Regions from separate parts of the Rhizobium skierniewicense Ch11 genome, predicted to be linked through region 1. Evidence: predicted binding sites of a transcription regulator. Region 1 holds the regulator's gene; each other region holds the start of a gene.
What was found. Region 1 encodes PhoB, which activates phosphate uptake and scavenging genes when phosphate is short. Its sites were predicted from a motif close to TGTCATNNANCTGTCAT; they were not measured.
Positions count from the first base shown of each region.

Region 1 (7,208 bases):
AATGGCGCATCGAGCCGTCCGGAGGCCGCCGGTGTGGGCGTTGCGCTCATCGGTTCCTTCTACATGATGATGATCGTTCTCGTGCTGTCCCTGCCGATAGGCGTGGCAGCCTCGATCTATCTGGAGGAGTTCGCGCCCAAGAACCGCATTACCGATCTGATCGAGGTGAACATCAACAACCTCGCAGCCGTGCCATCGATTGTCTACGGTCTGCTCGGCCTGTCGGTCTTCATCAACTTCATGGGCTTCCCGCGCTCGGCATCTCTGGTCGGCGGCTTCGTGCTGACACTGATGACCTTGCCGACGATCATCATTGCGACCCGTGCGGCGCTCAAGGCCGTTCCGCCATCGATCCGCGCTGCGGCTTTGGGGCTGGGCGCCTCGAAGATGCAGACGATCTTCCACCATGTTCTTCCGCTGGCCATGCCGGGAATTCTGACCGGCACCATCATCGGCCTGGCCCATGCTCTGGGGGAAACCGCTCCCCTGCTGTTGATCGGCATGGTCGCCTTCGTCGCAAACTACCCGACAACGCCGATGGACCCATCCACGGCCTTGCCGGTCCAGATCTATATGTGGGCAAACGAGGCAGAGCGCGCCTTTGTCGAACGGACATCCGGCGCTATCATCATCCTGCTGATTTTCCTCGTTGTCATGAATGTTGGCGCAATTCTCTTGCGGCGTCGCTTCGAGCGGCGCTGGTAAAAGGAGCTTAGAACGATGAATATGTTGTCGGAAGCAGCAATGGAAAAGGCGCTGGACAAGAAAATGAATGACGTTTCTCATAAGATGATTGGCAAGGACGTATCCGTCTACTACAGCGACAAAAGGGCGCTGTACGATGTGAACCTCAACGTCCGCGAAAACACCGTGACCGCGCTCATCGGTCCATCGGGCTGTGGCAAATCCACATTCCTGCGAACGCTGAACCGCATGAACGACACGATCGACGGTTGCCGCGTCACGGGTAAGATCACGCTCGATGGCGAAGATATCTACGACAGCAACATCGATGTGGTTGAACTGCGCGCCCGTGTCGGCATGGTGTTTCAGAAGCCGAACCCGTTTCCGAAGTCGATCTACGAGAACATCGCCTACGGCCCGCGCATTCACGGTCTTGCCCGCAACAAAGCGGATATGGACCAGATCGTCGAGGCCAGCCTTCAAAAGGCAGGTCTGTGGAACGAAGCCAAGGATCGCCTGCTGGAATCCGGGACGGGCCTTTCGGGTGGTCAGCAACAGCGTCTGTGCATCGCCCGCGCGATTGCCGTCAGCCCTGAAGTCATTTTGATGGACGAACCCTGCTCGGCGCTCGACCCTATCGCAACGGCCAAGGTCGAGGAACTGATCCACGAACTTCGCTCGAACTACACCATCGTCATCGTGACCCACTCCATGCAACAGGCAGCCCGCGTTTCACAGCGCACTGCGATGTTCCATCTGGGTCATCTCGTGGAAGAAAACGACACCGACAAGATGTTCACCAACCCGGATGACCAGCGCACGCAGGATTACATCATGGGTCGCTTCGGCTGATCCTGTCGTTGATTGCAACCCATCGCGTTGAACCGCTTGAGCCTGACAGGGCTTGCGGCCAGCCGCATCGAAACTGGAGAATTCGACCATGCCGACAAACTCGCACATCATGTCCGCGTACGACGAGGAACTGAAGTTCCTCAGCCGCCGTATCGCTGAAATGGGTGGTCTTGCGGAGCAGATGTGCAGCGATGCGGTGCGCGCGCTCGTCAACTCCGATGCCGCTTTGGCCCAGAAGGTCATTTCAGATGATACGATCCTCGACAATGCCGAGCGCGAAATCGGAGACAAGGCGATCGTGACCATCGCCAAGCGTCAGCCGATGGCTGCCGACCTTCGCGAAATCATCGGCTCGCTGCGCATCGCCGCTGATCTGGAGCGTGTGGGCGACCTTGGCAAGAACACGGCCAAGCGGGTCATCGCGGTTGCCGGAACCGGTGTACCCCGCAAGCTCGCCCGTGGTCTCGAACACTTGTCAGAGCTGGCTTTGGTCCAGTTGAAAGACGTTCTGGATGTCTATTCCACCCGTTCGGCGGAAAAGGCGCAGACCATCCGCGAGCGTGATGAGGAAATTGATGCCATGTACACCTCGCTGTTTCGCGAGCTGTTGACCTACATGATGGAAGACCCGCGCAACATCACCACCTGCACACACCTTCTGTTCTGCGCCAAGAATATCGAGCGTGTGGGCGATCATGCGACGAACATCGCGGAAACCATCTACTACATGGCCACCGGCAGCCAGCCGGCAGGCGAGCGTCCCAAGGACGACAGTTCCAATACGCTCGGTGCGATCACCGAGTGAATGTCCTACAAGACTGGCGGAGTCACTAGTCATGGTGCCGAAAATAGCTGTTGTCGAAGATGAAGAGGCGTTGAGCGTTCTTCTTCGCTACAATCTCGAATCCGAAGGTTACGACGTGGACACGATCCCGCGTGGTGATGAGGCGGAAATCCGCTTGCAGGAACGTACGCCGGATCTGCTCATTCTCGACTGGATGCTGCCAGGTGTCTCCGGCATCGAGCTGTGCCGTCGCTTGCGGATGCGCCCGGAAACGGAACGCCTGCCAATCATCATGCTGACGGCCCGTGGCGAGGAAAGCGAACGCGTGCGTGGATTGGCCACAGGTGCCGACGACTATGTGGTCAAGCCGTTCTCCACACCGGAACTGATGGCGCGCGTCAAGGCGATGCTGCGCCGCGCCCGCCCGGAGGTCCTGTCATCCGTTTTGAAATGTGGTGATATCGAACTGGACCGCGAAACCCACCGCGTCCATCGCAAGGCCCGCGAAGTGCGCCTGGGACCAACCGAATTCCGCTTGCTGGAGTTCCTGATGGTATCGCCCGGCCGCGTTTTTTCCCGCTCGCAACTTCTTGACGGCGTGTGGGGGCACGACATCTACGTGGATGAACGCACGGTGGACGTCCATGTAGGCCGTCTGCGCAAGGCGCTCAACTTCTCCAGCATGCAGGACGTCATCCGCACCGTTCGCGGCGCTGGATATTCGATGGAGGCCTAACGTCTACGGCGAAGTCAGATGCGACGTAACGCATTGAGGAGCACGCGCCACCGTGAGCGGCGCATATCAGCGGCGTGCTTTTCATGTCTGAAGTCGCTTGGTTCTTGTAGGCTCATCACGACACGGTGGGAGCCTAGCGACGCCCCGATCAAGATATGATATGTTGAATAGATCGGCACCTGGGCTGATAAACAGCCAGAATACCAGACTGTTTCAGAGCTCAATATCCTCAACGAAAACAAACGTTCTCATATCGTGACTGATATGACGACAAGGGTTGATTGAAATTATCTGAAAATTAAAGTTTGACTATCCGACCGGAAGGCTCTATCTATTGGTTGTCGATATTTTTTCTTGCTGAGCTTTGGTTGCCGCGCGATTAGCACCGCGTTTTGAACTAACCCTTTCTTCAAAAAAATCGCTATAATCGCACGCAGGGCGTCAGTTCTGCGATCTATCTCTTATGCTTTGAAAGGGTTCATTATGACCACAGGCACAGTAAAATGGTTTAACTCCACCAAGGGCTTCGGCTTCATTCAGCCTGACAACGGCGGCACAGACGCATTCGTACACATCTCCGCTGTAGAGCGTGCAGGTATGCGCGAAATCGTTGAAGGCCAGAAGCTGAGCTACGACCTTGAGCGCGACAACAAGTCGGGCAAAATGTCTGCTTGCAACCTTCAGGCTGCTTAAATAACGGGATCTGCTTTCCCTTGACCACGGATGTACTGGCACTGTTGAAAGCATGAGACCAACCGAGGTCAGGCACTTTGCCTGGCCTTTTTTTGTGCCGCTTGGCGGCGCAAGCTTCGGGTACTGTGCCTTTATGGCGTTAACAGGGTCCAGGCTGCTCGATCCACCCCGCATCGGACTTCCAGCAAATCGATCCCGATTTCAGGCCGGTGCGACAGGAAGGAAATTTCATGTCTGAAACACACAGCAAATCTCGCAAACAGGCCGAGATCGCATTTGGCGCCACGCAAACGCAGTTTTTTGCCCGTGGCCATGCGGTTGAAGAGATCAACTCGATTACGCAGGCGCGTGACGAAAAGACGATCAGACTGCGCGAAGCGCGTCTTGCCAAGGAATTGCAAGACAGCCTGAACCCTGTACCTGCCCCAACGAAACGTGGTAAGAAGACCTGATCGCAGGATCAATATGACCACTCAACTGGAATAGAGATTTGAGAAACACTAGAAACATCAAGAACAACGAAGTTTCCGAACAGCGCGGCGCCGCTGCCGAAGCAAAGGCTGCTCTTTTGAAGGCCTATCGCGAAGCCAAGGAAGCTGCGGCACCCATGCTTGAAGCCAAGCAGGCCGAACAGATCGCCGTTGCCGAGGCCCGCAGAGCGCGACAGGCCGCGCGTGAGCAGCAAAAACGCGAAGAAAAAATCCGCCTTGAAGCAGAGGCTGCTCAAAAGCAGGCCGAACTCGAAGCCGCGGCAAGCGCCGAAGAAGACGCCCGCAAGCTGGCCGATAAGAACCGCATCGCCCGCGTCATCGAAGACGAAGCCGCTCGTAAGGCAGAGCGTGACCGCCGCTATGCCAACCGCAAAGCCCGCCAGGGCTGAACCATTCGCCAAGATCAAGCAGCCATTCACCCGAAGGGCTGCGATCTGGCAGGGCGCCCTGTCAGACTGCTGGCAGCGTGGGGCAATAACCCGGACACGGTATTCTCACCGCTCAGGCAGAGCCCTGTCTGGGACGCTTTTCGCGCGCACCATAATTCTTCTCCTGAATATTTTTGCCCAACGTCAAGCCCAACGCTCTATACGAGTTCCTGGGATGATGGTGGATAATTGATATGAGCGTCTGGCGCCGTAAGGCCATCGAGGCTGCACCTGATGCGCGATGAGATCGAGCGCGCCTGGTCGCCTATGGCTGCATGGATAGAGCTGCGCGCCTTTTTCGAAGCCTGCGTGAAAAACGACAGGATAGATAAAGCCCGTCGCATCATGGATTACGCCCGCTATTGTCTTGCAGCGCCACATGCAGATATCAACACCGCTGCGGCGGTTGGCTTCATTGAACATCTGGCCGACCATGAACAGGTGCGTCTCCGCTTGCCCGAGTTCATGACGGCTCGTGAAGTCGAAGAGTGGCGCACCATTTTGACCTACCACACCGAAGCCGTGATTGTAGACGCGTTGAGCGAATCTTGCCGAGGTCAAAGACGTCAGAGCCATTCGCCCATTAAAAAAGCGGGCCAATGACCCGCTCATTTATGATCACAGATTTTTCCCGAACCTTCAGGCTCTGCGGCGTTCGCTCACAGGCTGGTAAGCCATCTTTGCGTGGAATTTGCAGTAAGGCGAGGATTCAGACGCGTCGCAGCCGCAGAAGTGGAAATCATCTTTCAGCGGATCACCCACCGGCCATTTGCAGGTGCGTTCCGTGAGTTCCGTCAGGGTCAGACGAAGCGATGTCGGCAGAACCGCTGTGTTGACCGGTACATAGTCGACAACCCGGCCTGTATCGGTGTCCTGATCGCTTAACGTTGCCGTGCGCACCGTTGGACGCGGTGTCGCAGCGCGTGCCTGAAAGGTATTTGCGGCGCGTGGTGCAGCAGACGGTGTCGCGACTGCCGGGCGCTTAGTGGCCGGGCGTGACGTAGCGACAGTGCCGCCCGCTTTTGCGCGGCCGGGAAGGTTCAGGCGGTGGACTTTGCCGATGACGGCGTTGCGGCTGACACCGCCAAGTTGTGCCGCGATCTGGCTCGCGCTCAGGCCCTCGGCCCACAACCTTTTGAGTCTCTCAACGCGTTCATCAGTCCAGTTCATGCCGCTTCTCCGCTCGTCGCGCAGGCCGAATCATTCTCTAATGCCGTGGAGTGAACCACGCGCAGAGTGTCCGCCAGATTGTAGGTGACTAGTTCCGCCGCTTGCAGTCTAGTAATTGAAGATTAACCTAATCGTCGGGTGACTCTCTGACAAGAGTCGTGGGAATCATCTGGAATCGATTTTCCGGTTTTCCCCAACTTGCTGCATTTGTGAGTCAGAAAAGCAACACCTCGTATGGTGTCCCAAATCTTCTACCATGGCTTGAGACAGCCGGAAAATACGGACATTTGTTGACATCGCCAGGTGAAGTGACAATAGTGATTGCGTAAGAGGAAGACGACCCGAAGCCGCCGCGAGGCGGCATTTTTGATTTTCAGGCACGGGATGACCGGTAAGCCCTTATGACAGCGCCTTTCGCGCAAGGAGTGACACTGCCATGGCCGACACTGTGCTCGAAACTGGGCCATTGTTCGATACGTTTTCCAGAGCTCCCCTGCGCTTTGAACGAGGAGAGGGCGTTTGGCTCGTTACGGAAAAGGGCGAGCGATACCTGGATTTTGGTGCGGGCGTGGCGGTCACATCGGTTGGTCACAGCCATCCGCACATGGTGGACGCGTTAAAGTCGCAGGCAGAAAAGGTCTGGCACCTGTCCAATCTCTACGAGGTTGAGGGGCAGGAAGTGCTCGCCAAGCGGCTGACGGATGCAACTTTTGCGGACAAGGTTTTCTTCACCAATTCGGGTGCGGAATCCCTGGAATGCGCTATCAAAACCGCGCGCCGTTATCATTACACGCATGGTCATCCGGAAAAATTCCGTATCATTACCTTTGAAGGCGCTTTCCATGGGCGCACGCTGGCAACGATTGCTGCCGGTGGACAGGAGAAATACATCGAGGGTTTCGGTCCCAAGGTCGAGGGCTTCGATCAGGTACCGTTCAACGATCTCGACGCGCTGAAAGCGGCGATCCTTCCGGAAACGGCAGCGCTGCTGATCGAGCCGATTCAAGGTGAGGGCGGTGTGCGCCCCGTGTCGCCGGAGTTTCTGCGGGCACTACGGGCGCTGTGTGACGAGCATGGCCTGCTGCTGATTTTTGATGAAGTACAGACCGGCGTCGGCCGCACGGGCAAGTTCTTTGCGCATGAGTGGTCGGGCGTGACGCCGGATATCATGGCGGTGGCCAAGGGTATCGGCGGCGGTTTTCCGTTCGGCGCATGCCTTGCCACGGCAGAGGCCGCATCCGGCATGACGGCTGGCGTGCATGGTACGACGTATGGCGGCAACCCGTTGGCCATGGCCTGCGGCAACGCGGTGCTGGATATCGTTCTGGCCGACGACTTTCTTCCGCATGTGCGAGACGTTGCACTGGTAT
Region 1 is NZ_RXPG01000009.1:27,373-34,580, forward strand. Features, by position in the region: gene pstA (phosphate ABC transporter permease PstA) at 1-705, shown strand, start outside; gene pstB (phosphate ABC transporter ATP-binding protein PstB) at 721-1,536, shown strand; gene phoU (phosphate signaling complex protein PhoU) at 1,625-2,341, shown strand; gene phoB (phosphate regulon transcriptional regulator PhoB) at 2,373-3,056, shown strand; gene EKM04_RS08525 (cold-shock protein) at 3,540-3,749, shown strand; gene EKM04_RS08530 (hypothetical protein) at 3,980-4,201, shown strand; gene EKM04_RS08535 (DUF6481 family protein) at 4,240-4,629, shown strand; gene EKM04_RS08540 (DUF7674 family protein) at 4,903-5,271, shown strand; gene EKM04_RS08545 (GcrA family cell cycle regulator) at 5,308-5,838, opposite strand; gene EKM04_RS08550 (aspartate aminotransferase family protein) at 6,275-7,208, shown strand, end outside.

Region 2 (7,208 bases), on a different contig from region 1:
GTCTTCGCGCTGGCGGCAGGCGGCGCTTCTGCGTGGTTCGTCATTGCGCGCATCATGAAGCTGCCCTCGAGCTTCCTCCCGGACGTCGCAATCGGCACCATCGTCATTGCGCTGGTCATGACCGTCGGTATCGGGTTGATTGGGACATGGCGAATTCTGGGACAGAAGGCGGCACCGGTTCTGAGACTGGCCGGAGAGTAATACGAAAAGTTGTGCGCCACTTAACTTTAACGATTAAATGGGCATCCTGATCGCCAAAACGTTATCGCTTTTCGCGCATACGGTGTTTTTTCGGTTCTGAAAGCTCTTGTATCTAGGAAGTGATATCATCATATTCTTCGGTAGGCTTGCTGTAGCTCCGCAGCGGCGCCTGGGGTATGGTCTTGAAAGTACGACGATATGCCGACACCGTAGCAATTTCGGAGCTCAAAAGAGGTAACAATGTCTGACTTCAACAATTACCAGAACCGTATGGCCCAGGGTCATGCACAGTCTGGTGCGATGATCGATGAAGGTCTTCGGACCTATATGCTGAAGGTTTATAACCTGATGGCACTCGCGCTGGTCATCACTGGCGTGGCGTCTTTCGCCACTTACACTCTGGCGGTCACCAATCCGGCTTTCGCCCAGCTGCTTTATGGCTCGCCGCTGAAGTGGGTGGTGATGTTTGCTCCGCTCGGACTGGTGCTCTTCCTGAGCTTCCGCATCCAGAACATGAGCGTGTCTGCAGCACAGGCGACCTTTTGGGGTTATGCTGCGCTGATGGGCGTATCGCTGTCGTCGATCTTCCTGGTCTATACCGGCCAGAGCATCGTCCAGACGTTCTTCATCACCGCTGCTTCCTTCGGCGCGCTGTCGCTTTACGGCTACACGACGAAGAAGGACCTGTCGGGCATGGGCTCGTTCCTGATCATGGGCCTGTTCGGTCTGATCATCGCGTCCATCGTCAACATATTCCTGCAGTCGTCCGCCATGGGCTTTGCGATCTCCGCCATCGGCGTGCTGATCTTCGCGGGACTGACCGCCTACGACACGCAGAAGATCAAGGAAATGTATTTCGACGGTGACGACGTTGCCACGGCTGGCCGCAAGGCCATCATGGGTGCACTGACGCTCTACCTCGACTTCATCAACCTGTTCATGTTCCTGCTGCAGTTTCTTGGAAACCGCGACAAGTAAGGAAGACCGGTTGACACAGACATGGACAGGGCGGCTTTCGGGCCGCCTTTTTCTTTGTCTCCGACATTGCGATGATTATTTGATCAGCTTCAGAACCTTGTCGAAGACCTTCAGCACCTGCGCCAGCTCCTGCCCGCGCTTCAAGATGCGGCCATCGACATTGATGACGCTGTAAGCGCCCTGCTTGGCGGCAAGTTTCGGATTCTTCTCAATGCGGAAGAGCGGCATTTCACCAGAGCGTTTGAACACGGAAAAGACGGCTTTTTCCTTGAGATGATCGATGGCGTAGTCCCGCCATTCTCCTTCACCCACCATCTGGCCGTAGACGCGCAAAATAGCATCCAGCTCACGGCGGTGGAACGTGACCGGCAAGGGGTCCCTGCTTTGCCTGTATTCGCCGATATCGACAATGGAGGGGTTGTCGGTGTGAGATGGACTTGATCGCTGCAAATCCGATTGATCCGTCATCAGACAACCTCGCTCAACTGCAAATGACATCTGTACGACAGTTTGACGCCGACCTGACCAAATTGCAAGCCTCGCATCATCAGCAGAGCAAGCTCAATCTGGTTATGTTTTAGGGAAATCCGATACGTGCAATTGCCCTATTTCGGTCAAATCATGGCCCGATTTGGATGGGATATCGTTATCGTCAATTGATGCTTCGGCACCAAAATGACCCGGTCCGGAGCATTGACCCTTTACCCCCAGCCCCCAATGCCCGGATCGGATCTTCTGACCCGCCCGAGGGTAAAACTCAGCTTCCCGACGTCATAAGAACACTTGCACCGATGATCGCGGCGGGATTGCCCTGCGCGTCCGTCGTTTGCAACAGGATCGCACAGCCGCCGGTCTTGGCCTTGCTCATCACGCTGGCGGGTAGTTTCACCGTCATGGATTTCCCATCCCACATGCCCACAGTCTGAACGTCGTAAACACTATGCCAGTAGGAAATCTTCTTACCTTCGTTCTCGCCCTTCTGGACGTCAACGACTTGCTCGCGGTTAAAATAAGCGACGATGACATCGGCCTTGCCTCGGCCGGCACCAATGTCGATGGCGATCTCGTCTGCTACACGCTGCGCCTTCACGGGCACGCTTAAGCCTTCGCCAGCGCTCCTGAAGGTATCGATCCTGTTGTAAATCGCCTGGACATCAGCACCCTTGACGTGATCGCGACCGTTGACCACGGCCTGCGGCGTATAGACGTTGTTGCGACCCAGGGCTCGCGCATAGCCGTATTGGCGTTCGGTGTTTTCCTTGGACGCCAGCGAATCTGCCCAGCCAAGATAATTCCAGTAATCCACGTGGTAAGACAGGCCTATCACATCGCCCTTCTGGATCAGCTTGCGCAATGCCTCGTCGGCAGGCGGGCAGGACGCGCAGCCTTGCGATGTGAAGAGTTCGACGACGCCTTTGACCTCTTGCTCCTGCGCTTGCAGGGGCGCGGCAGCCAGCATGCCGAGCATGCACAGCGAGAGACCAAATGTCAGAGACCCGTATTTCAGAGACATTGCAAAACCCTTGTCTGGATGCGTCTCCAGACCATTGATTGCTATCAATTCATGTCGGGATGCGCTGGGGAAAATAGCGCCGAAATCCCTTCAATAGAAAGTCACGATGGGGTGAGGCCGATTACGAGACATCCATGTGTTTCAGCCACCTCTCCACGCAAAAACGCCGGGATTGCTCCCGGCGTTCTCTGTTCGATCCGTCAGATCCTATGCAGCAAGATCGCGAAGAACGGTTTGCAGAATGCCACCATTGTTCATGTAGATCACTTCATCCAGCGTATCGATACGGCAAAGGAGCGGAACTTCCTTAACGGTACCATCACCGTAGGTGATCTTGGCAATCTTCTTCTCGCGCGGTTTGATGTCACCTTCGAGACCATCGATCTCGACCGTTTCATCGCCCTTCAGGTTGAGGCTGGCCCATGTGGTGCCTTCCTCAAAGGTGAACGGCACGACGCCCATGCCGACGAGGTTGGAGCGGTGGATACGCTCAAACGACTGCGCAATCACAGCCTTTACGCCCAGGAGGTTGGTACCCTTGGCGGCCCAGTCACGAGAAGAGCCGTTGCCGTATTCGACGCCAGCGAAGATGACGAGCGGAGTGCCCTCGGCCTTGTACTGCATGGCCGCATCGTAAATCGACATTTCTTCCTTGGATGGATAGTGGATGGTGTAGCCACCTTCCTTACCATTTGGCCCAAGCATGTGATTACGAATACGGATGTTGGCGAAGGTGCCGCGCATCATCACTTCGTGGTTGCCACGGCGTGTGCCGTACTGGTTGAAGTCGGCAACGCCCACGCCATTGTCGGTGAGATAAGCGCCGGCAGGTGACGCAGCCTTGATCGAACCGGCCGGGGAAATATGGTCGGTGGTGATCTTGTCGCCGAAGAGACCGAGAACCCGCGCGCCCTTGATGTTCTTCAGGCCGGTGCCGGTCTTGCCCATGCCTACGAAGTATGGCGGGTTCTGGACGTAGGTGGACTGGTCGTCCCACGCGTAGGTCTGGCCCGGAGGAACCTGAACGGCCTGCCAGTTCTCGTCGCCCTTGAACACGTCAGCGTATCTGGACTCATAGAGTTCACGCGTGACGTATTTCAGGATGAATTCCTGAATTTCGGCAGATGTCGGCCAGATATCCTTTAGGAAAACGGGTTCTCCGTCAGAACCGATACCGAGCGGCTCGGTGGTCAGGTCTTTCTGAACCGTGCCGGCCAGCGCGTAGGCAACAACCAGCGGCGGGGAGGCGAGGTAGTTCGCCTGAACGTCCGGCGAGATACGGCCTTCGAAGTTACGGTTGCCGGAGAGAACACCAGCCGTGATCAGGCCTTTGTCGTTGATGGTCTTGGAAATCGGCGCAGGCAGCGGACCGGAGTTACCGATGCAGGTCGTGCAGCCGAAACCGACTAGGTTGAATCCGATCGCATCCAGATCTTTCTGAAGCCCGGACTTTTCGAGGTATTCACCAACAACCTGGGATCCTGGTGCCAGCGATGTCTTGACCCAGGGCTTGGATGTCAGGCCCTTCGCCACGGCGTTGCGGGCCAGAAGACCGGCAGCGATCAGCACGGAAGGGTTTGACGTGTTGGTGCAGGATGTGATGGCAGCAATGGCAACGTCGCCATGGCCAAGATCAAAATCGGTGCCTTCGACAGGATAGCGATTGTCGAGCTGGCCGGGCTTCTTGTACTCGGTTTCAAGGGACGTCGCAAAACCGGAAGCAATACCTTCCAGCGAGATGCGGCCTTCTGGACGCTTTGGACCAGCCATGGATGGCACGACTTCGCCGAGGTCGAGTTCCAGTGTGTCGGTGAAGACGAGTTCGGCGCCGTCACCGGTGCGCCACATGTCCTGCGCCTTCGAGTAGGCTTCAACCAGTGCGATTCGGTCCTTGGTGCGGCCAGACATGGTCAGGTAGTTGATGGTTTCGCCATCGACCGGGAAGAAGCCACAGGTGGCGCCGTATTCCGGACCCATGTTGCCGATCGTGGCACGGTCGGCCAGTGTCATCGAATCAAGGCCAGGACCGAAGAACTCGACGAACTTGGAAACAACGCCCTTCTTGCGCAGCATCTGCACGACGGTCAGGACGAGGTCGGTCGCAGTCACGCCTTCCTTGACCTTGCCGGTCAGCTTGAAGCCGATCACTTCAGGCAGAAGCATGGAAACCGGCTGGCCGAGCATGGCCGCTTCGGCTTCGATACCGCCAACGCCCCAGCCCAAGACGCCCAGACCATTGATCATGGTGGTGTGGCTGTCCGTGCCGACGCATGTGTCGGGGTAAGCGATGGTCTCGCCGTCTTCTTCTTTCGTCCAGACGGTCTGGCCGAGATATTCGAGGTTTACCTGGTGACAGATGCCTGTGCCGGGCGGAACAACGCGGAAGTTTTTGAACGCCTGCTGGCCCCATTTCAGGAAACGGTAGCGTTCGCCGTTGCGCTGATATTCCAGCTCCACGTTGCGAGCGAAGGCGTTCGGCGTGCCAAACTCATCGACGATCACCGAGTGATCGATGACCAGATCGACAGGCACCAGCGGATTGATCTTCTCAGGATCACCACCCAGAGCCACCATCGCATCGCGCATGGCGGCAAGGTCGACCACGGCTGGAACGCCCGTGAAGTCCTGCATCAGAACGCGGGCAGGGCGGTAGGCGATTTCGTTTTCAACGCGGCCCTTGTTGTTCAGCCAGTCGGCAACAGCCGTGATATGCTCCCTGGTGACGGTCTGGCCGTCTTCGAAACGCAGCAGGTTCTCAAGCAGAACCTTCATCGAATAGGGAAGCTTGGAAACGCCTGTCAGGCCGTTTGCTTCTGCCTTGGGCAAACTGAAATAAACATAATCCTTACCGTCAACGGTAAGAATGGAGCGACAATTGAAACTGTCAAGAGATTTAGCCACGGATGAAAACCCCGCTTCCTCTGATAGCCAACACGCGCGTGCGGACCCCTGTGCACAGATGCACATCAGGATTGCGGGTACGGTCATTTCCGCTGTCCGCACGAGACGCTGCTTTCGCAACGTCAGGTCCGGCGCCGTATGATGATCACGCCGACCGCTGGCGTGGTTGACACCCATATAGATAATTTATGAGAAACGTGCCAGACCGGAAAAAGGCCTAAATCGATTTTTTTCCCATCGAGATGATTAAAATCTTAAACGAGATGATTCCATGCTGCTGACAGCAGAAAATCTTTCCGCCCGGCGTGGGGATGATTTGATATTCATGAATGTTTCCTTCAAGTTAACGAGCGGTGAGGCGCTCGTGCTGACAGGGCCGAATGGATCGGGAAAGTCCACGCTCCTGCGCGTCGTTGCCGGGCTTTTGCGGCCTGACGCGGGTAGCGTGACGATAGCCGGCGAAGGAATTGAAAAGGGTGCTTCCGTCGGCGAGGCCAGTCATTATCTGGGCCATAAGAATGCAATGAAGCAGGAACTCACGGTTTTTGAAAATCTTGCCTTTTGGAAGGATTTTCTGGGTGATTGTCATGGTGAGGTATCTCTGGGTGTCGAGCACGCTGCTGAAGTCGTCGGTTTGGCCGGCATCACTCATCTCCCATTCGGCTATCTCTCCGCAGGTCAGCAGCGCCGATTCGCTATGGCGAAGTTGCTGGTCGCGTGGCGGCCGATCTGGATTCTGGATGAACCGACCGCAGCACTCGATGCAAGCGCCGATCTGATGTTTACAGGGCTGGTGAAGGCGCATCTGGCCAAGGGTGGCATGGCCGTGGCCGCCACCCACCAGCCGCTGGGGCTGGACCATGCGCAGGAATTGCGAATGACCGGCTTTGCGGGCGCGGAGGAGGCATGGTGATGACAGGGTTCAGGCTCGGCTTAGCAATTGTGGGTGTGACTAACCCTCTCCCAATTCCTCCTGCATCATCATTGCACCTCAGAGCGAACTCATGATCGCCCTTTTCCTCCGCGATCTGAAACTCTCCATCCGGTCAGGCGGCGGGGCTCTCATCGGTGTGCTGTTTTTCATGACAGTCGTTGCCGTCATCCCTTTCGGCGTCGGCCCGGACCTCAATCTCCTGTCGCGAATCGGCCCTGCGATCGTCTGGATCGGTGCACTTCTGGCAGCCCTTCTGGGCCTTGACCGGCTGTTTCAGGCGGAGCGCGATGACGGTTCACTCGATCTGATTCTGATGCAGGAAAATCCATTGGTGCTGACGGTTCTCGTCAAGTGTCTTGCGCACTGGACGGCCACCAGTCTGCCGTTGGTCATCGCCTCGCCGCTGCTCGGCTTGTTCATGAATATGAGCGAGGCGGCAATCGGTGCCGTCATGGTGACCCTTCTCGTCGGTTCTCCGGCGCTCACTTTCATCGGCGCGGTGGGTGCGGCGGTGGCGGTTGCGTTGCCGCGGGGCGGGCTGCTGGTCTCGATTCTCGTTCTGCCCCTGTGTATTCCTGTGCTGATTTTTGGCGTCAGCGCATCCTATGCCGCCGTTCAGGACCCCGCACCTTTCATGCCGCCCTTTCTTATCCTGATCGCCATCACGCTCTTTTCATCGGT
Region 2 is NZ_RXPG01000003.1:120,402-127,609, forward strand. Features, by position in the region: gene EKM04_RS02240 (ABC transporter permease) at 1-201, shown strand, start outside; gene EKM04_RS02245 (Bax inhibitor-1/YccA family protein) at 442-1,179, shown strand; gene EKM04_RS02250 (DUF2794 domain-containing protein) at 1,255-1,647, opposite strand; gene EKM04_RS02255 (DUF1223 domain-containing protein) at 1,937-2,692, opposite strand; gene acnA (aconitate hydratase AcnA) at 2,900-5,593, opposite strand; gene ccmA (heme ABC exporter ATP-binding protein CcmA) at 5,865-6,506, shown strand; gene ccmB (heme exporter protein CcmB) at 6,598-7,208, shown strand, end outside.
Region 2: the regulator PhoB is predicted to act here: its motif matches at 1,671-1,687, upstream of EKM04_RS02250 (DUF2794 domain-containing protein).

Region 3 (7,208 bases), on a different contig from region 1:
GCTTCGGTCTTGCCGTAAAGGTGCACGAGGCAATCGTTTTTCGCCAGCCAATGCGGCACCGCGCTGATGTCGTCGCCGATCAGATTTGTCATCACGCAGTCTGAATGGCGCTGCGTCGAGCCGGGGGCAAGACCTGCCACGGCGCGAATGTGCTGCTCGAATTGGGAGACCACACAAGCAGCCTCCGTCCAGTGGCCGGTGTTGTGCACGCGCGGGGCCATCTCGTTTGCCACCAGTGAACCATCCGGCAATACGAAGAATTCGATACCGACCACGCCGATGTAGTCGAGAGCGGCCAGCAGCTTTTCTGCCGATTCCACCGCAACGGTTCTCGCGGCGTCGGAAAGCTGCGCCGGAACTGTCGAGGTGTGGAGAATGCCGCTCAGGTGCACGTTTTCTGCCGGATCGTAACAGGTGACCGTGCCATCCCGAAAGCGGGCTGCGATGATCGAGATTTCGCGCTCGAAGGGTACAAAGCTTTCCAGAATCAGCGGAACGCCGCCCAGTGCGTTGAACGCACCGGCCAGGTCTTCGCCGCCCTTGAATACGCGCTGGCCCTTGCCGTCATAGCCCATTCGGCGGGTCTTCAGGACGCCCTTGCCTGCGAAATCAGACAGCGCGGCTTCAAGGCTCGCCTGATCGTCCACCTGGGCGAAGTCGGCTGTGGGAATACCGCAATCATTGAGGAAGCGTTTTTCCGTCAATCGGTCCTGCGAGGCGCTGAGTGCTTCCGCTGGCGGATAGACGGGAACGGAGGCCGCCAACGTCTGGGCTGCGACGACGGGGACGTTTTCGAACTCGTAAGTCACGACGTCGCAGACATTTGCCAGTTCGGCCAGCGCTTTTTCGTCATCATAGGCAGCGACGATCTGGCGGTTACAGACTTGCGCTGCCGGACAGTCGGCCTGTGGCTCGAGTACGATGGTGCGGAAGTTGAGCCGGGCCGCAGCCATGGCCAGCATGCGTGCAAGCTGACCGCCACCGATGATGCCGATGGTTCCTGATTTGCCGGTCACGTCCAGGCTCATTGCGGGGTGTCCATGGGGTATTCCGCAATCGCGGCCGTCTGGCGCGCGCGGTATTCATCCAGCCGGTCAGCCAGATCCTCGTCGGACAGCGCCAGAACGGATGCTGCCAGAAGGGCTGCGTTGATGGCACCGGCCCGGCCGATGGCGAGCGTGCCGACGGGAATGCCTGCGGGCATCTGGACGATGGAATAGAGGCTGTCCTGACCCGACATGGTTTTCGATTGAACGGGAACACCGAACACCGGAAGCGGGGTCAGGGCTGCTGTCATCCCTGGCAGGTGGGCTGCACCACCGGCACCGGCAATGATGACCTTGAAACCTTCCTCGCGCGCGCCGCTGGCGAAGCTGAACATGCGCTCGGGCGTGCGGTGGGCGGAAATGATGCGGGCTTCATATTCCACATCCAGCGCATCCAGCGTATCGGCTGCGTTTTTCATGGTTTCCCAGTCGGACTGGCTTCCCATGATGATGGCGACGGGCGGTGTCTCTGTGCTCAACGGTCTCTCCGTATCAGGCGATGATGTCGGGGATAATATGGTCTTCGATCTGGGTCATCTTGTCCTTGATGACCAGCTTTTTCTTTTTCATGCGCTGGATCCGCAATGCCTCGCAATTGGTCTGGATCATGGCATTGATCGCGGCATCATAGTCTTCATGCTCCTGGCGAAGTCGCGCAAGCACCAGCCGAACGTCGGCTTGATCCTGATCGGGCATCTCTTGTGGTCCCCATATGATACAGCCGGACCGCCATCCGGCCATTTTGTTTTCAGCTTTCGTGCCTGTACCATTAAATGACGGTAACGGGAAGTTTCCCGTGTCAGCATTTTGCCCCGATATTGCCTTGATTTCTCCTTCGACAACAGCTGCCTTCCGTGTCACATTGGTGTCGTAAACCTGAAACTCCAGCGATGGAGCGCTGGAGGTAGGTTCAACAAGGAAGGACGTGCCGCATGACCATTCAGGCTCATATAGCATCGCTGGAAAAGAAACACGGTGCTCTTGAGGAGGAGCTCGAAACCGTTCTCGCTTCCCCCTCTTCGGATGATAAGCAGATTGTGGATCTAAAACGCAAGAAACTGCGCCTGAAGGACGAAATGCAGAGGCTGCAAGCCTCCACCAAGCATTGATCAAATCATATCTTTGTTGCCTGACGTCAGTATAGTTTACGTCGCAGCCTGAAAGCCCGGCTCTGATTGCTCTCGCGATCAGGGCCTTTTGTTTGTGTAACCGTCTCGCTTCTAAAAAGGCAGCCCGTCCCACAGAAGCTTCAACGCTGCCAGGAACGCCATGCTGTACATCAGCGGATAAAAAATCGCGGGCTTCATGTATTTCACGATTTTTGCCCCCGCGAAGGTTGCGGCCATGGCAACGGGCAACAGTATGGCTGAGGTGGTAAGGTTGTTAACATCCAGTGCACCAAGGGCAAAATAGGGTATGAGCTTGATTGCGTTCATGATCGCAAAGAAGCGAACGCTCATCCCGGTGTAGACTTTCGGGTCCAGTTTCAACGGCAGCACATAAATCTGGAAGGGCGGGCCACCGGCATGTGCAACGAAGCTGGCGTAGCCTGAAAGGCTGGACCAGATGGTCGCTTTCACGGGGCTCTGGGCGTTGGCCGGCGCTTCCTGCCCGCCGCGGGCGGTGCGATAAGCCTCGAAGAAATAGCGGATCACGAAGATGATGGTGACGCTTGCCACTACAAGGCGCATCGCATCGGCCGAAATCATGCTGGACATCGCCCATCCGAGCGTAATTCCTGCAATCGCCCCAGGCAGCATGAGCAGCAGGGTCTGGCGGTGATTGTATTTGCGCCAAGCCATCAGTGCGACCAAATCCATGACCACGAGGATCGGCAAAAAGATCGCGGCGGCCTGAACCGGCGGCACGGCCAGCGCCATCAAAGGCACACCCATCAATGCCAAAGCGCCGCCCAGCCCGCCCTTGGAAAGGCCGACGAGGATGACTGCCGGGATGGCGACGAGGAAAAAATGGAAATCGGTCAGCATGGATGGACGGTTGATCCTTTCGTCAGTCCGGTTTATCGGAAGTATCTCATGAAAACGAGTGCAGATAACGCAGGAAGCGTCCCGTCTGCGGAAAATGGAAAAACCGATGACTGCACCCAAAGACCGCTGCCGACTCGTTCTGATCGTTCCTGCGCACGACGACGCCGATCACCAAGCCAGGACCTTGGAGGATGCATTGCGCGGCGGCGACGTGGCCTCCGTCATCATTCCGCAATACGGTCTCGATGATGCGACCTTCCAGAAGCTCGCCGAAACTTTGGTGCCGATCGTTCAGGAAGCGGGTGCCGCAGCGCTTGTGGCGGGCGATAGCCGGACGGCCAGTCGCGTCAAGGCCGATGGTCTGCACGTCAATGGCGGTGCTGAAGCCCTGTCCGAAGCCGTCGAGAGTTTTTCGCCAAAGCTCATCGTTGGCGGCGGTAATGCCGATGACCGTCACAAGGCGCTGGAGCAGGGTGAAAGCAACCCGGATTACATGTTCTTCGGCAAGCTGGACGGCGATATCAAGCCGGAAGCGCATCCGAAAAATGTGGCGCTGGGCGAATGGTGGGCCTCGATGATCGAAATCCCGGCCGTCGTCATGGGCGGTTCGGATGTCGCTTCGGTGGTTGCCGTTGCCGAAAGCGGCGTCGAATTTGTGGCGCTGCGCAACGCGGTTTTTGGCCATGCTGGCGGTGTGGCTCAGGCCGTTGCCGAAGCGAATGCGTTGCTTGACGAAAAAGCGCCACGGTTTGGCGGTTGATACAGGCGATGATCGCTCGTTTCCTTCGTTTGCAACCGTCTGTTTTGGCTCTCGCGCTGGCTTGCGCCTCCATCTCGCATGGCGTTTTTGCGCAAGATCCGACCACGGCCCCGGCCCAGCCACAGGCCGATTTATTGCCGGGTGTCGGAGCCAACGCGCCGCAGCCTGACGTGACGCCGACGGATGGGGATACGGATTTTGGGCCTGCCAAGGCCGGTGCGCCCGAGATTCTGTCGCGTCCATCCGATCCGAATGCCGATCCGATCCGCAAGGGCCGCGTCGGTACGAGCGACCAGAAGGATCTGCAGCCGTCCGAAGGTGTGAACGTTTACCAGCGTATGGGCGCCGATCTTCCGGCACTTCCGCCGGAAAAGAAATTTCTGGGCAAGGTCGATGAAGCCTTTGGTCACTATCAGCGCGGCGAATATGTTCAGGCACTGTCGAAAGCGCTGACCCGCGCCCAGGCGGGCGACGCGGCGGCGCAGACGCTGGTTGCCGAAATGATGTCCCGTGGGTTCGGTATTGCGCGCGACGAAAAGACCGCTGCCTTCTGGTACGAGCAGGCTGCCAAGGGTGGCGATGCGGTCGCCATGTTCAAATATGCCCTGCTGCTGATAGACGGCAAAATCGTCAAGCACGACAAGACCCTGGCCGACGATTACATGCGCCGCGCTGCACAAGCGGGAAATGGCGAGGCCGAATTCAACTGGGCGCAAATCCTTGTGTCGCAGACGCCCGGGGCCAATGGCTTGCAGGCTGCCCTCCCATTTTATGAAAGATCCGCTGAAAAAGGCATAGCCGACGCGCAATATGCCGTTTCGCAAATCTATTGGAACCTCAAGGACATCCCGGCTGCCAAAAAAGCGAAAGCCCGTGACTGGCTGACGCGTGCGGCAAAAGCCGGCTTCGATACCGCACAGGTTGATCTCGGCGTCTGGTTGATCAACGGCGTGGGCGGCGAGCGCAATTTGGAAGAAGGCTTCCGCTGGCTCTATGGCGCGGCCCAACGCGGCAATGTCGTTGCCCAGAACAAGGTCGCCCATCTCTACATTCAGGCACTTGGGACCAAGCCCAATCCGGTCGAAGCTGCGAAATGGTATGTGCTGTCACGCCGCGCGGGCCTCAAAGACGCAAGTCTGGAGGATTTCTATCTCGGCATCGAAGAGGACCAGCAGAGACAAGCGATCGACGCCGCGAACCGTTTCCGTCCGAGTTGAGTTCCTATCGTCTTTCGGCTTTTTACCTTGAATTCCAGCGCGTTTTGTGGTCTTGAACCGCAAACTTTCAATCAGAAACCGCATTTGCGTGCCTGCCGGAAATTTCGGCTAGCAGGTTCAGCCACCTTTCAGGAACATCGTCATGGCCCGTTCAGCCCTTCTCAACGTCATGGTTCAGGCCGCCCTCAAGGCTGGAAAATCGTTGTCGCGTGACTTCGGTGAAGTGCAGAACCTGCAGGTCTCAGTCAAAGGCCCTGGCGATTTCGTCTCGCAGGCCGATCTCAAGGCTGAGAAGATCGTCCATGACGAGTTGATGAAGGCCCGCCCGACCTACGACTTTCTTGGCGAAGAAGGCGGCGAGGAAAAGGGTTCCGACGGCGCCCATCGCTGGATCGTCGACCCCCTGGACGGAACCACCAACTTTCTGCACGGCATCCCACAGTTTGCCGTCTCCATCGCGCTGGAGCGCAACGGCGAAATTGTTGCCGGCGTGATCTTCAACCCTGCGACAGACGAGCTTTACACCGCCGAGCGTGGCAGCGGCGCGTTTCTTAACGATCGCCGCATTCGTGTCGCCGCACGCAAGCAGATTACCGATTGTGTCGTCAGTTGCGGCGTTCCGCATCTGGGTCGTGGCAATCACGGCAAGTTTCTCGTTGAGCTTCGTCACGCCATGGGTGAGGTCGCTGGCATCCGCCGCTTCGGTGCGGCTTCGCTGGATCTCGCTTATGTTGCGGCTGGTCGTCTTGACGGTTTTTGGGAGGCGGAGCTGGCGCCTTGGGACATGGCCGCTGGTCTCGTTCTGATTCGTGAAGCTGGCGGCTTCGTCAGCGACATGAAGGGCGGACAGGACATTCTCGGGACAGGGAGCGTCGTTGCCGGAAACGAATATATCCAAAAAGCGCTGAGCGAAGTCATCAACCGTCCGATACCAGGGCGTTAATGCTGTCATGTCATCATTCGGGCCTTGAGCCGGAATTCAGCACTGTTACGTTGACTGTGCAAAGTAATGTTGTGCGATCAAGGGGTTGATCGCACCTGTCCGGCATAAGATGCGGGATGACGCAAACGGTCCTCCCCACGGCCCTGTTATCAAGACATCTTGCAAAAACCCTTTGGCCTCCGGCTTTTCACTTCAATTCGTCGTAATTTTCCACTAGCTTCCCGTCATAACAGCGATGACGCGATGCCGAACCGCTTTCAGGCGCGTTTACGCGGACGTCGCGGCAGGTCCAGAGGGAATGAGCATTATGGCGGATACGGAACGGCTCGATGTCGGCGTCGAGAGGTCGGTCACGAAAGAATATCATCATAAGCTGTCGAGCCCCACGCCGTTTTTGTGGACGATGGTCCTCTTCCTCATCATCGTCGCCTTCCTCGCTGCAATCCTCTTTCGGCAGGCGCAAACCGCGTTCATGACCAATCCAGGCCTGAACGGCTTCATTCTCGGCGTTCTGGTTATTGGCATCATTCTGGTGTTCACCCAGATTCTTTCGCTTCGCCCCGAGGTGAGCTGGTTCAACCGGTTTCAGGCGGCTGGCACCGTGGACAAGGCTGGACGAGCGCCAAAGCTGCTGGCTCCCATGCGCTCGGTTCTCGACAGGCGCGCCGAGGTTCGCCTGTCCACCGTCACCCAACGTTCGCTGCTGGATTCGATCGCCACGCGTCTGGACGAATCGCGCGACACATCGCGCTATCTCATCGGTCTCTTGGTCTTTCTCGGTCTGCTCGGCACCTTCTGGGGTTTGATCGGCACCATCGCTGCCATTAGCGACGTCATTCAGGGGCTCGACCCCACAGCGGGTGATACCAACGACATTCTCTCCTCTTTGAAATCGGGTCTGACCGCGCCCCTTTCCGGCATGGGTACGGCGTTCTCGTCCTCGCTGCTGGGTCTGTCCGGCTCGCTCATTCTCGGCTTTCTCGATCTTCAGGCCGGGCGTGCCCAGAACCGGTTTTACACCGAGTTGGAAAACTGGCTGTCGTCCGTGACCGATCCTGGCAATGACGTTGTCGGCGAGGGCCGGCCTGCCGCTTACGGTGCCGTCGGCACCGAACGTTCGCTCGCTGCCATGACCAGCCTTGCCGAGGGTATTCAGGGTCTTGTCAAGAACATGCGCGGTGAACAGCAGATGCTGCGTGACTGGATCGAAGCGCAGCAGGAGGAATCGAAATCCCTGCGCCGTACGCTGGACAG
Region 3 is NZ_RXPG01000028.1:165,987-173,194, reverse strand. Features, by position in the region: gene EKM04_RS17500 (5-(carboxyamino)imidazole ribonucleotide synthase) at 1-1,028, opposite strand, end outside; gene purE (5-(carboxyamino)imidazole ribonucleotide mutase) at 1,025-1,492, opposite strand; gene EKM04_RS17490 (YdcH family protein) at 1,539-1,742, opposite strand; gene EKM04_RS17485 (YdcH family protein) at 1,979-2,155, shown strand; gene EKM04_RS17480 (sulfite exporter TauE/SafE family protein) at 2,267-3,034, opposite strand; gene EKM04_RS17475 (thiamine phosphate synthase) at 3,141-3,794, shown strand; gene EKM04_RS17470 (tetratricopeptide repeat protein) at 3,791-5,011, shown strand; gene EKM04_RS17465 (inositol monophosphatase family protein) at 5,154-5,954, shown strand; gene EKM04_RS17460 (flagellar motor protein MotA) at 6,262-7,208, shown strand, end outside.
Region 3: the regulator PhoB is predicted to act here: its motif matches at 1,902-1,918, upstream of EKM04_RS17485 (YdcH family protein).

Region 4 (7,208 bases), on a different contig from region 1:
TCAATCTCGTGCGTGGCGCGGACCCCAACACGTTCGAACCGCTTGACGCTTTTCATGGTCGCGACGCGAAAAAAGTGTTCTGTCGCTGGCGATCAATCGCCGATGTGGATCGTCCTTCCTTCACCCCTCTCAAAGAGCGTTTCGGAAAAGATAAAGCGGCGGTTTATTTCAACGGGTATCGTGTCGAACACGCCGCCCCTGCAACCTTTGAGGTTCTTCAGTGGGTAACCCCAATCGCAAAAGACCACAAACGTGTTTACGCAGCCTCATACGCTCGTACGAGTTGGCCGTTCGGGTATCCGGATGATATTCTTGTTGCGCTGGATGATGCCGATGCCAAAACTTTCCGGACCTTTGGAGAGCGGGGTGTGTGGGCAACTGACTCCGCTCGCGTCTATCTGCGTGGCGAACATCAGAAAAAGATGGACGCCGGTAGCTTTCGGTTTTTGTGCGAAACCGCAACCAATTGCTGGGCGATGGACATTAACGGCCTATACCGATCCAACGGGACGCTGGTGGTTGCAGGTATCGATGGCGCGAGCTTCGTAAAGCTGAACGACGTGTGGGGCAGCGACGGCAAAGCCGTTTTCTGCTTCGTGAGTGGCACCCTACAAAAGGCGATCGATGCTCAAAGCTTCATGGTGACCGATGACCACGACGGTGCAAGAGACGCTGCTTACAATTATCGACTCCATAATGGCAGGGTCCGAAAAACCAAACTGTGAGCGATTTTCTGTAACCTCAGGCGTTCTAGAGATCATGTCGAATGGGCGTACACCCATCCGAACATAGGAGCCTTGCGATCCGCAAGCGCTTTAAATCATCTGGAAAATGCCGGTCTTCTCAAACCTTTGAAACGCCTCGACGCTACGACGCATATTGGGAAGCATAGGAGGCAGAACGTCCGGGTTGATCCAGTCCACCGCTTTGGACTCGTCATCAGCAACGACAGGCGTGCCATCATAATGCGTCGTGTAAAACATCATGGCAAAGAACTGGCAGATATCGCCGTTGGGAAAGGTGACCGTTTCGAACTCAGGATTGCTACCAAACCCGAAAGGCAGGAGGTTCCGGATGCGAATGCCCGTCTCTTCCCGTGTTTCTCTGATAGCGACGGATTGAAGATCTTCGCCTTCCTCGGCGTTTCCACCGGGAATTCCCCAGACATCGAAGTCCGTCCTGTGCTGCATGAGCAGGCAGCCGTCCTCGCGCTTGACGATAACGCGAGCGCCGGGAACAAGGAGGATGCCTGACCCTATTTTCTGACGTAGTTTCCCAAGATAGCTGTCTGAAAAGCTCATTGTCGCCTGCTCCGTTGCCGGTCCTTGGTCTTGTGAGCGCCGATGGCTCAATGGTGATCCTAATGACATTGGGATAGGATACAACGCTTCGTCATGAACGCAGGGAAACAATGGAACGGGGTCCCCTTTTCGAAAGCCGCCGCGTCGCCATCATTCATCATCACCTTCTGGCACGACAAACCTGATAAAAATTGGGACACGGCAAAAAATGTGGTAAGCGCCAGCCAGACAATGACAGGAGTAAAACAGTGAGCGAACTAACCGTAGCAGATGCGACAAGCCGAATTTATGAATCGCTCCAGGCAGACAATGCAGACATTGACGCACATATCGCCAATCTCAAGGCAGCCTTGGCAAAAGAAGGCTTGAAGGAAGCGCTGTTCGACCCTGCCAAGCTGGTGCAGAACAACCGCTCCGGCAGAAAACTCATGCAGGCCTACTTCCGCCAGCGTGGTGTGACGGTGAAATACGAGGGGGCGTGACGCCTGTCTGAGCGGCTGCCGATCACCCTCAATGGTCAAACATGAGGGGACGGCAAGCTCGCAAGTGAGCAGCGCCGCCCTATCGTTTCCAACAGGGCGGCAAATGTGGTTCTGGCTCTACTTCTTGAACACCTTTTGCAAAAAGGCCTCGAATGAAGGGCGCCAGACGTCCATCTCGTGGCCCAGGTCCTTGTATTCCACGTAGTCGTACTTGATCTTCTTTTCATCGAGGATCGTTTTGAGACCGGCGATGTCCTTGCCCGTCACGGCATCCTTGGTGCCGACGGTGACGGTAAAGTTGCGCAGTGCCTTGTTGACTTTTTGCGGCTCGTTGAACGCAGCCTCGACCGGCTTGTTCGGCACGGTCGTGGTGGAGACGCCGCTGAAATTGGCGATCCAGCCGAAGGTGCCCAGATGGGTGAAGCCGGAGACGAGGGCCTGGTAGCCGCCCTGCGACAGGCCGACGATGGCGCGGCTGTTGGCGTCGTCACGCACCCTGTAGTGCTTTTTCATATAGGGGATGAGGTCTTGCATCAGTTCGCGGTCGATGGCATCGGCGTTGATCGGGTAGAAATTCTTGCGGCGATCGGCACCGGGGAAGTTTTCAGCAATGGCTTCGGGAATGTCGGCTTCCGTGTCGGGAATGACCACGATCATCGGCTCGATTTTCTTTTCAGCCAGGAGATTATCGAGGATTTCAGGTGCGCGACCCTGCGTGACCCATGAGGCGACGGTATCGCCGAAGCCATGATAGAGATACATAACTGGGAGAGGCTTGGACGAGTCGCTATAGCCCGGCGGCGTGTAGACATAGGTCGCGCGCTGGGATTTCAATGCCTTGGACGGAATGGTGACCAAACGAAGCTCGCCATGCGGCACGTCGCGCACATCGAGAATGCTGCCGGGCACGAGAATGAGGCTGGTGTTCACCTGCCGCTGTGGCTTGGGATAATTGGTGCCGGTATCGATGCTGCGGAACCCGTCTATGTTGAAGTAGTATTCATAGAGGTTGGGTTTCAGCACATCGGTTTTCACGCTCCAGACACCGTTTTCAGCCCGCTGCATCTCCAGCGGCGCATTGGTGCCGAGAGCGACGGAGACTGCCTTGGCCGATGGCGCAAAGAGCCGGAAAGTGATCGACCCATTCTTCTCGACTGCGGTGACGAATTCATTCAGCGGGCGGTCAGCCGGTGGCGAAGCGGGCGGTTCTGCCGCGAAAGCGGGCGCGGTCATGATGCAGCTGGCCAAAAGGACACAAGGCAAAAGCAGACGCATATCAATATTTCCTCCATTATATTACCCCAGCGCGAAACTGACAGATGCCCCCAGTCTTTTCAATCGCGCGTTGGCGCGTTCAGTGTAAAGATCGGGCTGCTTGCTGAAATGGGATTTCCCGGTTAGGACCCGTTCCGACCCATGCAAGAACGCTTTCAGCGCAGATATTGCGAAAGCCCGGTGGCCTGGGTCGATATTCACATGACACGTAAGGACATACCGTGAAAATTATAAGAGTGCTGGCAATGGTGATCGTCTTCGCCGTCGTGATCTTCGGTTACCGTTGGTACAGCTACGTCACCAACACCGAGAGCCCGTACAACGAGGTTGGCATCGAGCTGAACAGCCGCATGCCGGGCCCGATCAACAAATGGGGTTGCGACAAGCTGCACCAGACATTCGGCAACATGCTGCCGCCTTACGGTTGCCAGGCTGCCGATGGGACGCAGTGGCGCTGAAATAGCCTCGCAGGACCTGAGGCAGAATCAAAAAAGGCGCCGCGTGAACGGCGCCTTTTGCATGAACGGCTTGCTGATCAGCCGATCATGGCGTTGTCATCGCGCTTGACGGCGATGAGAGCAGAGCGCGGCAGCTTGCCTTCGCCATCCGGGAAGGGCGCGTCAGGGTGCTGGATGCCGACGAAGTGGGTGCGCTTGTCGGCAGACCACGTCTGGCCGGTGACTTCCGACCCTTTCGGCGCGGTCAGGAACCGCTCGATACGACCGGTGACGGGGTCGCCCGCCAGCATCTGGTTGTTGCCCTGTCCGGCATACTGGCCGTCATTGCTGTCTTCACCATCCGTCTGGATCCAGAGCAGACCGGTCGAATCGAACATCATGCCATCGGGCGAGTTGAACATGTTGCCGGAATTGATGTTGGAGGAGCCCGCATAGGCATCCTTGTGAACATTGGGGTTGCCGGCCATGCAGAACAGGTCCCATTTGAACTTGCCATCGGCATGGTCGTCATTCTCAGGATACCAGCGCACGATCTGGCCGTATTCGTTCTTTTCGCGCGGGTTTGCGGCGTTGAGAACCATGGCATCGCCACCGCCATTGGCGCGCAGCTTGCCGTCTTTCGTCACACCGCGATTGGTGTTGTTGGTCAACGCGCAATAGGCTTCGATGGCAACGGGGTTGATCGCCACCCATTCCGGGCGGTCCATGGTGGTGGCACCCACCTTGGAAGCGGCCTGACGCGTGAAGACGCAGATTTCGTCCATCTTCATGCCGGTGGATTCCGGTGTCAGCGCCACCCACTCGCCATTGCCGTCATCGTTGAACTTGGCGACGTGAAGCGTGCCTTCGTCCAGAAGCTTCGATGTATCGCCGCCGGGCACATAGATGCCGTTGGAGATATACTTGTAGAGAAACTCTCCACGCTCATCGTCGCCCATATAGACCACAACACGGCCGTCGCGCGCGATGACAACGGCGGCATTTTCATGCTTGATGCGGCCAAGGGCGGTGCGCTTGATGGGTGTCGAGGATGCGTTCGACGGATCGATCTCCACGACGTAACCGGCACGGCGCGGCTCGTTGGGGTGCTTTGACACATCGAAACGCTCATCGAACAGCTCGTAGCCGTAACGGGTTTCGGCGGCGATGCCGTAGCGCTTGTAATCATCCGGCATCTTGAAGGCGGCGTCCGTGGAGCCGAAATAGCCGTTGAAGTTTTCTTCGCAGGTGAGATAGGTACCCCAGGGCGTGCGGCCCGCGCCGCAATTGTTGAAGGTGCCGAGACAGTCGATGCCGTTTGGATCGGTCTTCGTCTTGACGAGATCAGAACCGGCGGCAGGGCCGGACAGCGTCATCGGCGTGTTGTGATGAATGCGGCGGTTGAACGGGCTGTCGACGACAATTTCCCAGCCATCGTTTCTTTCCGCCACTTCCATGACGGTGACGCCCTGCATGTGCTGGAGGATTTTGACCTCATCCAGATTGGCGGGCATGCCCTTTTCGCGGTGGGGCAGATTGGTCTCGTTGTTCACATATTCATGGTTGACGGCAATCAGCTGATGGCTGCCAACCACGAAGAGCTCCATGCCGTCGGTGTTCTCGCCGAAAACCTTGTCCGAGTTCTCAAGGCTGACACCCTTGACCGGATCGATATCCGGCACGTTGGGAAATAGCGGCTGGCCCCATTTGGCAACCGGCTTCCAGCTATAGCCTTCTGGCACATGGATGGTGTTGTCGGTCGTGGCAGCCACGGGCTTGAACGGAAAGCGTGATGCGGCTTCCTGTGCCTGCGCAGATGTGGAGGAGGCCAGATTGCCGAGCGTACCCAGAGCGACAGCCGCAGAGCCGAACGCCAGAACGCCGCCGAGAAAACCGCGACGCGAAATCGCCGATTCCACCACGCGGTCGAAATCGGTCACAGCTGGAGGCGGGTTCTGCAGTTCATCCCACTCGTCCCAGCTCAGTTTGCTCGTGTCGATCTTTGTCATATTGCTCTCCAGCCAATCGTTGTTTCGAACAGTTCCAGAAAGGGCAACTAAAGAGCGTTCATTACAGCGGTATGACGGAAAAAGGACGTTGATGAATACCTTATATTGTATACGGATTGGTCATACTGAGATGCGTTGGAATGCTGCCCAGAGCATGAAGCCGAAAAATGCAATCATGATAACGATATAGAATGGGCGAAATAGCCAGAATCGCTCCCAGTTGGTCAGGTTCAGATTGTAAGCCGTAATTTTCTCATCGAGCTTCAGCCTGTCCAAGTTGCTGTCGATGGAAAAATCCCAGCCGTTCTTTTTGTAAAAATAATACTCTCTGACCTGCGTGGCCATCTGGTGCAGGATCAGCAGTGAGAGCGCAGCGTGCGCGGCTACTTTGATAAGGATTTCAAAAACGATCATCATTTTAGATAGACATACCGTCCGAGTTGAAATGTCGCGTGCTATCGAGCAATGTGGACGAAGCCTTCCCCCGTCCACACTGTCCACCTATTACAGACGCGTCCAGGTCTGGGATTTGCACAGCACCTTCAGCACGCAGCCCTTCATGGCAAGCGAACTGCCAGACACGGTGCCGGTGCCCGCATAGGTCTTGTCGTTTTCGGGGTCGGTGATCTCGCCGGAATAGCTGTTGCCTTTTCCACTCATCTTGCCGATCTGCTTTCCGGCATGTTTGCCGGTCTTCAACGTCACGCAATAGGCCGAGCCGCACTGGGTAATCGCCGCTGTCTCGCCACTGGCTGTTTTCCAGTTGCCCTCGATGGCCTCTCCGGCAAAGGCACCGCTGCCCATCAAAAAGGCGGCGGCGGCAAGTATCGTCATTCTCTTCATAGGGACCTCCCAATCCAGCTTCGACTGAACCCCGAAAACGATCCGAGGTCCGTGCTCGCAACTCCTGATGCGATAGCGAGATTTATAGTTGACGTGAACGTAAAAGGAAACAAGGCCCAATGGGAAATTCGTGGCTTTTTCGCCGACTTCCGGCTCGAAAAAAACCGTGTCGAAAAATCGCAAGTTTCGACGTGGTTACGAAAGGGTTGAATTCCATCCGTAAACTTTTCGTAAAATTGTCCGCAAAGCCCTTAATTTCCGGGCCTCGTGATATTTAACAAAAACCCAACTTTACCAATCGTTTGGACTTTGTTTGTCCCCCGTTAATCATGGATTTTAAGCGCCTGTTGAAGCCCGTTTGGCATAGTGGGGACATCGAAAGAGCAGGGCAAACCTGCCAAGGGAAAGAGCCAGAACAAGCCGCAGAAGACGGTAAGGCCTCAGTCCCCAGAGCTCCCACAGAGGGGCGACGACAGAGAGAAAAACGGGCAAACAGGATAGAAAAATGGCACGCTTTGAAGTTCGCGATATTGAAATGGCAGTTGCCGGTGGCCAAAGCCGCGCGGACGTCTTCTGCAACCTCGGCCTGATCTACGCAACAGGCCGTGGCTGCGCACCGGACCTCATCGCTGCCCACAAGTGGCTCAACATCGCCGCCATCAAGGGTTCGGAACGGGCAGCCTCGCTGCGCGCCGATCTGGCCCGCAACATGAACAAGGCTGACCTCGCAACGGCGCTGCGCGCCGCCCGCGATTGGATGACCACGCACTAACAATCGAGCACCGGACCAACCGGCGCCAACAAAAAGACAGAGCGGTCAAAAGACCGCCATTCTCCCCGGCTGGTTTCCTCCAGTCCTGG
Region 4 is NZ_RXPG01000007.1:187,308-194,515, forward strand. Features, by position in the region: gene EKM04_RS07900 (DKNYY domain-containing protein) at 1-725, shown strand, start outside; gene EKM04_RS07905 (NUDIX domain-containing protein) at 816-1,301, opposite strand; gene EKM04_RS07910 (hypothetical protein) at 1,550-1,783, shown strand; gene EKM04_RS07915 (esterase) at 1,901-3,016, opposite strand; gene EKM04_RS07920 (hypothetical protein) at 3,304-3,516, shown strand; gene EKM04_RS07925 (PhoX family protein) at 3,594-5,504, opposite strand; gene EKM04_RS07930 (hypothetical protein) at 5,625-5,921, opposite strand; gene EKM04_RS07935 (DUF2147 domain-containing protein) at 6,009-6,347, opposite strand; gene EKM04_RS07940 (SEL1-like repeat protein) at 6,853-7,119, shown strand.
Region 4: the regulator PhoB is predicted to act here: its motif matches at 5,565-5,581, upstream of EKM04_RS07925 (PhoX family protein).